Regions from separate parts of the Psychrobacillus sp. NPDC096623 genome, predicted to be linked through region 2. Evidence: predicted binding sites of a transcription regulator. Region 2 holds the regulator's gene; the other holds the start of a gene.
What was found. The regulator NrdR, encoded in region 2, represses ribonucleotide reductase genes. The targets are predictions, from matches to a motif close to AACACNATATATNGTGTT.
Positions count from the first base shown of each region.

Region 1: the regulator NrdR is predicted to act here: its motif matches at 1,860-1,877, upstream of ACIQX2_RS09940 (vitamin B12-dependent ribonucleotide reductase).

Region 1 is NZ_JBIWER010000003.1:93,676-98,115, reverse strand. Features, by position in the region: gene ACIQX2_RS09955 (ATP-binding protein) at 1-362, opposite strand, end outside; gene ACIQX2_RS09950 (rhodanese-like domain-containing protein) at 427-798, opposite strand; gene ACIQX2_RS09945 (lipoate--protein ligase family protein) at 913-1,749, shown strand; gene ACIQX2_RS09940 (vitamin B12-dependent ribonucleotide reductase) at 1,909-4,440, shown strand, end outside.
Region 2 is NZ_JBIWER010000003.1:357,185-361,624, forward strand. Features, by position in the region: gene dnaI (primosomal protein DnaI) at 1-475, opposite strand, end outside; gene ACIQX2_RS11270 (replication initiation and membrane attachment family protein) at 485-1,852, opposite strand; gene nrdR (transcriptional regulator NrdR) at 1,889-2,353, opposite strand; gene speD (adenosylmethionine decarboxylase) at 2,472-2,855, opposite strand; gene ACIQX2_RS11285 (glyceraldehyde-3-phosphate dehydrogenase) at 3,057-4,061, opposite strand; gene coaE (dephospho-CoA kinase) at 4,359-4,440, opposite strand, start outside.

The DNA of each region.
Region 1 (4,440 bases), 260 kb from region 2:
TTGAATGCTAGTGTTAACGCGACATTATATTGTGGGAAAAAAATAAGGTTATTTTCAAAGGTTTCCACAACCTCTAATTTGTTTTCGAATGACAATTGAGACTTGCTAGCAACCTTGCCCTGAGACTTCGTTTCGAAAATGGAACATAATACTTCATAATCAAGTAAGTCCTTTTCCATCATTTCCAACAGATTGGCGTCAAGTTGAAGTGTGGACTCACCAATATCGATCGATTGCCAACTCTGGTTTGTATGATCGTTCAATAAAGAAATGATTCGCCTAGAAAGAATAGCGAAATCTTCATAATGCGGGTGAGACTTTCTAAAATCTTCTTGATGGGAAAATAATATTTGTTTTTGCATCTTAACCCTCCAAAATGTATGACTGAAAGAAAAAAGGTTCCTCTAATTAGAAGAACCTTATGTATTACTTAGATTTAACTTTACCAGTCCAAGTTTTGAAGCCACCTTTAAGCTGATGCAGTTGTGTATATCCTTTTTTCTTTAAAAACATCGCAGCACGGGAACTTCTTGCGCCACTTTGGCAATACAAATAGACAGGTTTGTCTGGACGAATTTCTTTGAAGCGTTGGCGCAGTTGAGAAGAAGGGATATTTCTTGCTCCCAAAATATGTCCGCCTTCAAATTCTTTCGGTTCACGAACATCGATCAGCTGTGCTTTACGATAGCCTTCGATAAATTGTTCTTGTGTGAGATTAGTAACGGTTTTCTTTAAACGGTATGCCGATATTCCAGCATAGACTAAAAGTACAACGAGTAGAGCGATAACAAAATACAATAATTCTAACACGGTCTTTCCCCTTTCTATGTTTCCATATTCATTATAAAAGAATTGCTAGATACAATTCAATCTATTTGATAAAATGAAACTCGTTGTGAAGGGAGAGATTCGATGGAAAAAGCAAAATGGTACTTCATAAATTCTGGACCCTGTACCCCATCCTTTAATATGGCGATGGATGAGGCACTGCTAGACTGGCATAGTGAAGGTCTTATTCCACCTGTGATTAGATTTTACGAATGGAATCCAGCTACATTATCTATTGGTTATTTTCAATCCGTGGAAAAAGAGATTGATATGGAAGCTGTGAAAAGTTTAGGTCTTGGCTTTGTTCGACGTCCTACAGGAGGAAGAGGGGTACTTCACGAACATGAACTTACATACAGTGTGATCGTTACAGAAAGCTATCCGAGCATGCCAGCTACAGTAACAGAAGCTTACCGAGTGATTAGTGAGGGATTACTGTTAGGTTTTCAAAACCTTGGTTTAGATGCTTATTTTTCTGTGCCGAATTCGGACGAACAAAAAGAAAATTTAAAAAAACCGAAATCAGCAGTTTGTTTCGATACACCGAGCTGGTATGAGCTAGTAGTAGAAGGAAAAAAAGTTGCCGGTAGTGCTCAAACAAGACAAAAAGGCGTTATTCTCCAACATGGTGCAATTTTACTCGACTTAGACGAAGATAAATTAATCCAGACTTTTAAATTTTCTTCTGAAGAGGTAAGAAAAAGAGTGAAAAGAAGCCTATCTCAAAAAGCTGTTGCGATTAACAAAATAATATCAAAACCAATTTCGATAGAAGAATGTAAAACTGCGTTTAAAAAAGGTTTTGAAGATGCATTGGAGATTGAATTAGTAGAATATAAACTCACGAAACAACAACTAGATTACATTAAAGAACTAGAATCGACACGATATGCCAATGATGAATGGAATTTTAAAAAATAAAAGTTATTAGGTCTTATAGTAAAAATGAAAAATAGGACATTAGTTCTTAAATTATAAAATCCTCATCTATTTGCTTTACCTTCAAGATGTTGTGTCGTATTATTAATAAAACCACTACATATTGTGTCAATCACAATTTGTAGAAAGGAGGAAGAGTAAATGGTAACTACTAAAAATGAAACCAAACTTACTTTAAATGTTGAAGCACTAAATAGGGATATCCAATTATTCCCACAAGTTCACCCGATCACACAAGATATGACACTTACGCATAAAGGTGTGTCGAGACTTGTGATGATTGATCGCTATTCCTTTAAAGATACAGAAAAGAAAACGTTAAAAGCAGGAGACTTTGTCGTTTTAACGGTGAAAGAAGATCCTAAATTCCCAGCACGAGGTTTAGGCTATATCGTTTCAATCAACGAACATGCGAAAACGGCCGAGGTGCAAATCGAGGAAGATTATCGAAGTGCGATTGACGACGCTGCAAAAATTGAGACTGGCATTATCACTCGACCATTGAACGTTATCGAAAAACCATTGGAAGTTTTTTATGAGCAGATTGCCAAAAGAAATGCAACTGGGCTTGCATCTGTTGAACAAACAGAAGAAAAGCGTGAAGAATGGTTCGAGAAATTCTATCAACAATTAGTTTCTTTGAAATTCATCCCAGCAGGACGAGTATTATACGGTGCTGGAACTGGCACGGATGTAACATATTTCAACTGTTACGTAATGCCATTTGTTGCAGATTCTCGTGAAGGGATCAGTGACCACCGTAAGCAAGTAATGGAAATCATGAGCCGTGGTGGTGGAGTTGGGACAAACGGTTCGACTCTTAGACCAAGAAATACGCTGGCTCGTGGAGTGAACGGAAAATCATCTGGTTCAGTTTCCTGGCTAGATGACATTGCAAAACTGACTCATCTTGTCGAACAAGGTGGATCAAGACGTGGAGCACAAATGATTATGCTGGCCGACTGGCATCCTGATATTGCGGAATTTATTATTTCGAAAATGCAAAACCCACGTATTTTGCGTTTCTTAATTGAAAATACAAATGATGAAACAATTAAACAACTTGCGAAGGACAAGCTTAAATTTAAACCACTTACAATCCAAGAAGAAGCCATGTATCAAGGTATTATTAATTATAAAACGATTCCTGGTCTAGGTGGATTTAGCAATGAAATAATTCGTGATGCAGAAACAAAATTACGTGACGGTGGAACTTATTCAGTTCATAATTCAGAGTTTTTGACTGGTGCGAACATCTCCGTTACGCTTACAGATGATTTTATGAAGGCGGTAGAGGAAGACGGCGACTTTGAATTGCGTTTCCCTGCAACGGAAGCTTATTCACCAGAAGAGATGGATTTCTACAATGAAAATTGGCATAAAATTGGCGATGTACGTGAGTGGGAAAGAATGGGCTACGAAGTTCGTACTTACCGCACTGTAAAAGCGAAAGAGCTTTGGAATTTAATTAATATTTGTGCTACTTATTCAGCAGAACCAGGTGTTTTCTTCATCGATAATGCAAATGAAAAAACGAATGCTACAGCATACGGACAAAAAGTTGTCGCAACTAATCCTTGTGGCGAACAACCACTTGCACCTTATTCAGTATGTAACTTGGCTGCTGTGAATTTAGCGCAATTTGCAAACAAAGAATCAAAAACAGTTAATTTTGAAGCGTTAAAAGAAACGGTTCGTGTTGGTGTACGCATGCAAGATAACGTCATCGATGCGACTCCATATTTCTTAGAAGAAAATAAAGTACAAGCACTTGGGGAAAGACGTGTAGGGTTAGGCGTTATGGGTCTTGCTGATTTGCTCATCTATTGTGAAAAAGAGTATGGATCGGATGAAGGCAATGTTCTAGTAGATGAAATCTTTAAAACAATTGCTATCGCTGCATATGAAACCTCTGCAGAGCTTGCTGTAGAGCGTGGAAGCTTCCCATTCTTGTCTGGTGAAACAGAAGAGGAAACAAACCGCTTACGAAAAGCATTTACGGAAACTGGATTTATGGAATCAATGCCGGAAGAAATTCGGCAATCCATTTTAGAAAATGGTATTCGAAATTCTCATTTGTTAACTGTTGCACCTACAGGATCTACTGGAACAATGGTTGGCGTTTCTACTGGACTTGAACCGTATTATTCATTCACTTATTATAGAAGTGGGCGTTTAGGTAAATTCATCGAGGTAAAAGCAGATATTGTACAAGAATATTTGGAACGCAATGAAACGGCTGAAGAAGAAAATCTTCCAAACTGGTTTGTTACTGCTATGGAACTTGCTCCAGAAGCTCATGCGGATGTGCAATGTATCATTCAACGTTGGATTGATAGTTCTATTTCCAAAACGGTCAACGCACCGCGTGGATATACGGTAGAACAAGTAGAAGGTGTATACGAGCGTTTATATCGTGGTGGAGCTAAGGGTGGTACTGTGTATGTCGATGGAAGTCGTGACTCACAAGTATTAACGTTAAAAGCTGAGGAAAATACATTAGAAGATCATCCAAAAGAAGAAAAAATAGAAAAAAGACATGTCGTATTGATAGATACTATTCAAGATTTACGTTCAACTAATGTAACAATTGGTTCAGAGGTTGGAAATACATGTCCGGTTTGTCGTAAAGGTACTGTAGAAGAAATGGGTGGATGTAACACATGTACCAAC
Region 2 (4,440 bases):
CATTTGTACGCTCCCACTCGTTGAGAAAATCCTTAGCTGCACGGACTGCAACTACTCTACTACCATCCTCTAAGTCCACTCCAGCAAGACTAGCCTCCATAACCTCTTTAGGCATATGAATACTGTCAATCATGGAAGTAACCTTCTTACGCTCATCTTCAATAATACCTCGTTTACAACGAATAAAATCATTATCGATCAAGTTTCGATCAAGTACTAGTTTAGGTTCATACCCTTTCATATAATTCTTACATTCATCTAGTGTTGGACAGGCTTCACAATTATGAGACTGTGATATAAATTCATATAGCTTACTTAAGCTACGATCGACTATCTCCTTGTTAATATGTGATGCGTTTTCCTCTAAAAAACTCTGTACCTGTTGATCTTCTAAAACTTCTTTTTTCATATCATTTAATCTCGTAGTAAATTCGGGCGACACAACTCTTCTTAAGGTTTCATTTATACGTTCCACTTCTTCCACCTACCTTTTTAGCATGCCTAGCTCTGCTAATAGTTTTTGACGTTCCTCATCGATATTTTGAATACCATTCGTCGAATTACCTGAGGATTTCTTCGCTTCTCCATCTTTCTTATAAAACCAATCAGGCACTTTTTCCTCCCGTGTTGGCTTTTTAGAATACGATTTTTGTGGAGAGCCTTCGTTTTTCCATTTTACGTATTGCTCATGCTCGTTTCTAGCAAGTTCCATTGCTTCTTTTGCTGTTTTGACATCTTTACGCATCCAGTGAGAAGCAATTTTTTCTGCATAATTTTTTGTGAGTTTCATATCTGTACGTAGTAATACATATTGCAGTAAAACATTGACTACCCCAATGGGCATTTTAAAATGAGTTACAAAATGATTAGCTAGCTGAACATCGGCGAGAATCGGCTCTTTCCCGTTTGCAATGTCCTTTAACACGGTTATTGGAGGAGTTGTTTCTAAATAGTGGATTAGCTCCCCTTCCTTCGTCAAAGGTTGAGTAGTATCTATAGGTACAGCTTTCTTTTCAATTTTCTCAATTACCGGTGCCACTTTCGAAACCGTTAGTTTGTAATAATCCGCGCACGCTTTTTTTAATCTTGCTTCTGATAAATGTAAATCATCATCTAACGCTAAAATAACTACTTTTTGCATTTCCACTGGACTTAAGTTATATAAGAAAGAGAGTTTTGCAATTACTTCTTTTGCTTCAATGTTCATCGCTGATTTAGGCACTAATTGTTCTGAAAGACCTTCTTGAAGTAATGAAAAATCAAATTCATCGTAATAAAAAGGGACAGAAGATTTTCTTTCCTTTGATTCGAAAGTTTCATCGACAGATACTGTATTATTCATTTTAGTAGATGGTTTAAATACATCGACAAAAGTTCTAGAGACGTCTGTGAAGCCCTCATTCCAATTAGCGCTTTGGACAAAGCGATTACGCAATTGTATAAAAGCATTTTCTCCTACCTTGTTTAGCAAAAACATGGATAGTAATGGATCCTTTAAGAATGATTCAGCATCTAATGGCGCTGCAAGCTCATAATGAAATATACTTCCTTCATCCATTGTTTTTTTCCAAGTACGTAGCAGACCAATTGCCTCGAGAGCAAGACGTCCTTGAAAAATTTTACCGATTGGCATGCCAAGAACATTCATCAGTTGATAATGCGACCATCGCTCACTGTTTTGATGTTCTCCATCTGCCCAAAGTGTCAAATACAAACTTATACTTTCTGCTCCCACCAACGGCTGATAAAACAAAGTCAACAATTGCCGATCATAATCTGATAAAGAATATGGTAAGCGAATCATATACAAATCTGCTGGCTGTAGCTCTTTATATAGCATCGACAATTGCATCTACGCTCCTTTTAGATTTTGATATATATAAAATGTTTATAATGATGGATTTTTCTTTAAAATTTCTTTTAGTTCATCGATGAATACATTAAGGTCTTTGAACTGACGGTAAACAGATGCAAATCGTACGTAAGCTACTTCATCTACTTCCGCAAGCTTATCCATTACAATCTCGCCAACGTCCTCTGACTTTACCTCTGCATTACCCATTCTTCGTAATTCTTTTTCAATAGAGAACACCATATTTTCAAGTTCCTCTAGTGCAACCGGTCTCTTCTCACAAGCACGAATAAGCCCCCGCAACACTTTTTCACGACTAAACTCTTCACGAGAGCCATCTTTTTTCACAACGATTAGTGGTGTCTCTTCTACTTTTTCAAACGTAGTAAAACGAAATCCACAATCCTCGCATTCTCTTCTTCTTCTGATCGCCTTATTGTCATCCACAGGACGAGAATCGACAACTTTTGTGCCATTATATTGACAAGTTGGGCATCTCATATTGATCTCTCCTAATTCTTCACGGTAGTTTTATGTATCTATTATAACAATATTCTTCTATAAAATCGAAAAAGCAGAGGAATCGCTTCCTCTGCTCACTCAGTCAGGTATAAATCTATTACGCTTGAACTGTCATTCGTGATGCAGGCTTTTTAACAGGTCCCATACCACGTGGCATTTCTAACGTTTCGCGTGTTCCAGCGTTAAGAGCATCTGCTATATAGTTAGCTGCGATTGATGGATCTAAATCACCACATGTATACACATCAATGCTAGCATAACCATGCTCTGGAAAGCTGTGAATCGTTAAATGCGATTCGGAAATAATAACGACTCCACTTACACCTTGTGGTGCAAATTTGTGAAATGCAACTTCTCTGACCTCTGCACCAGATTTTAGTGCAGCATCAACAAATGTTTGCTCGATAAATTGCATATCGTTAAGTTTGTCGAAATCGCACTCCCATAGTTCTGCAATAATGTGACGTCCCATTGTTTCCAATGTCCGTTTCCCCCTTTGATAAGTTTTATTTTTAACCTCAAAGTTGACTACCACGGGGGAAAGTTAGTCCTAAGAGGTCCTAACCCTTTAAGTAGTCGGTGTACAAGTAAAGTAACACGATTCTCATTATATGTTGTTTTATTTAAATATGCAAGAAATAATATATCCTCTTTCTAAATACTTAGAAAGAGGATGGAATAATCATAGAGATGACGCAACTTTTTTAGTAAGGTCCACTACTCTTGCAGAGTAACCCCATTCATTATCGTACCACGCAAGAACTTTCACTTTGCGGTCTCCAATAACCATAGTAGTTAAACCATCTACTGTTGTTGATAGGGTTGTAGTGTTAAAGTCAATTGAAACGAGCGGTTCCATTGTAATACCCAAAATACCTTGCATTGCGCCTTCAGATGCTTTGACAAAAGCTTTGTTTACTTCTTCAACAGTAACATTTTTTTGTAAATCCACAACTAAATCAACTAAAGAGACATTCGGAGTTGGTACACGTAATGCCATACCATGAATCTTCTCTTCAAGCTCTGGCAGTACAAGAGTAAGTGCTTTTGCTGCTCCGGTAGAAGTTGGAATGATAGATTGGCCACAGGCACGTGCACGTCTCAAATCTTTATGAGGATTGTCTAAATTATTTTGATCGTTTGTATATGCATGAACAGTTGTCATTAACCCATTTTCAATGCCAAATGTGTCATTTAATACTTTAACGACAGGTGCTAAGCAGTTTGTAGTACAGCTAGCATTAGAAATAATATGGTGAATCGAAGAATCTAATTTATCATCGTTAACTCCCATTACAATTGTTGCATCTTCGTTTTTTGCAGGAGCAGTAATAATTACCTTTTTAGCACCAGCTTCAATATGTGCTTTGGCTTTTTCACCGTCGTTGAATTTACCTGTGGATTCAATAACAATATCCACATTTATAGCTTTCCAAGGCAAATTGGCTGGATCTCTATCATCTACAATTTGTACACGCTGACCATTTACAATTAATGCATCATCGGCCAATTCAATATTTCCAGTGAAAGTACCATGTGTAGAATCATATTTGATAAGATGTGCCAATGTTTCTAATGGGTACCTCGCATTAATCGCTACCACATTGATGTCCTCTTGAGCTATTAATTGGCGAAATACCATCCGCCCAATACGTCCAAAACCATTAATTGCAACTGAAACTGCCATATGAAAAGTCCTCCTGTAACTATGTGATACTTATTGTTTTTTAACCTTGAATTAGTATAACACATTTTCTTTATTGTGTAGCCCCAAAAAGATAGAATAATAAAGTCGTTATTTTCAGACAAATATTAAATTGTTTCAGTAGTGCTCAGGAAACTTAATAAAGTCAAAAATTGTTTCTATTATTTCTGAGATGCTTTGGACAGATTTATTGCGTTATAATACCGATTTTTTAAAAAAGGGTGGTCGAGACTAACGTCACGACCACCCAATGTTAAACAAAATTATGATTACTTATTTTTAGTTTTCTTGTTCCCAAATACCTAATATTTTTTTCAATTGTTGTTCGGTTTCTTCTATTGATCCATTGTTATAAATAACC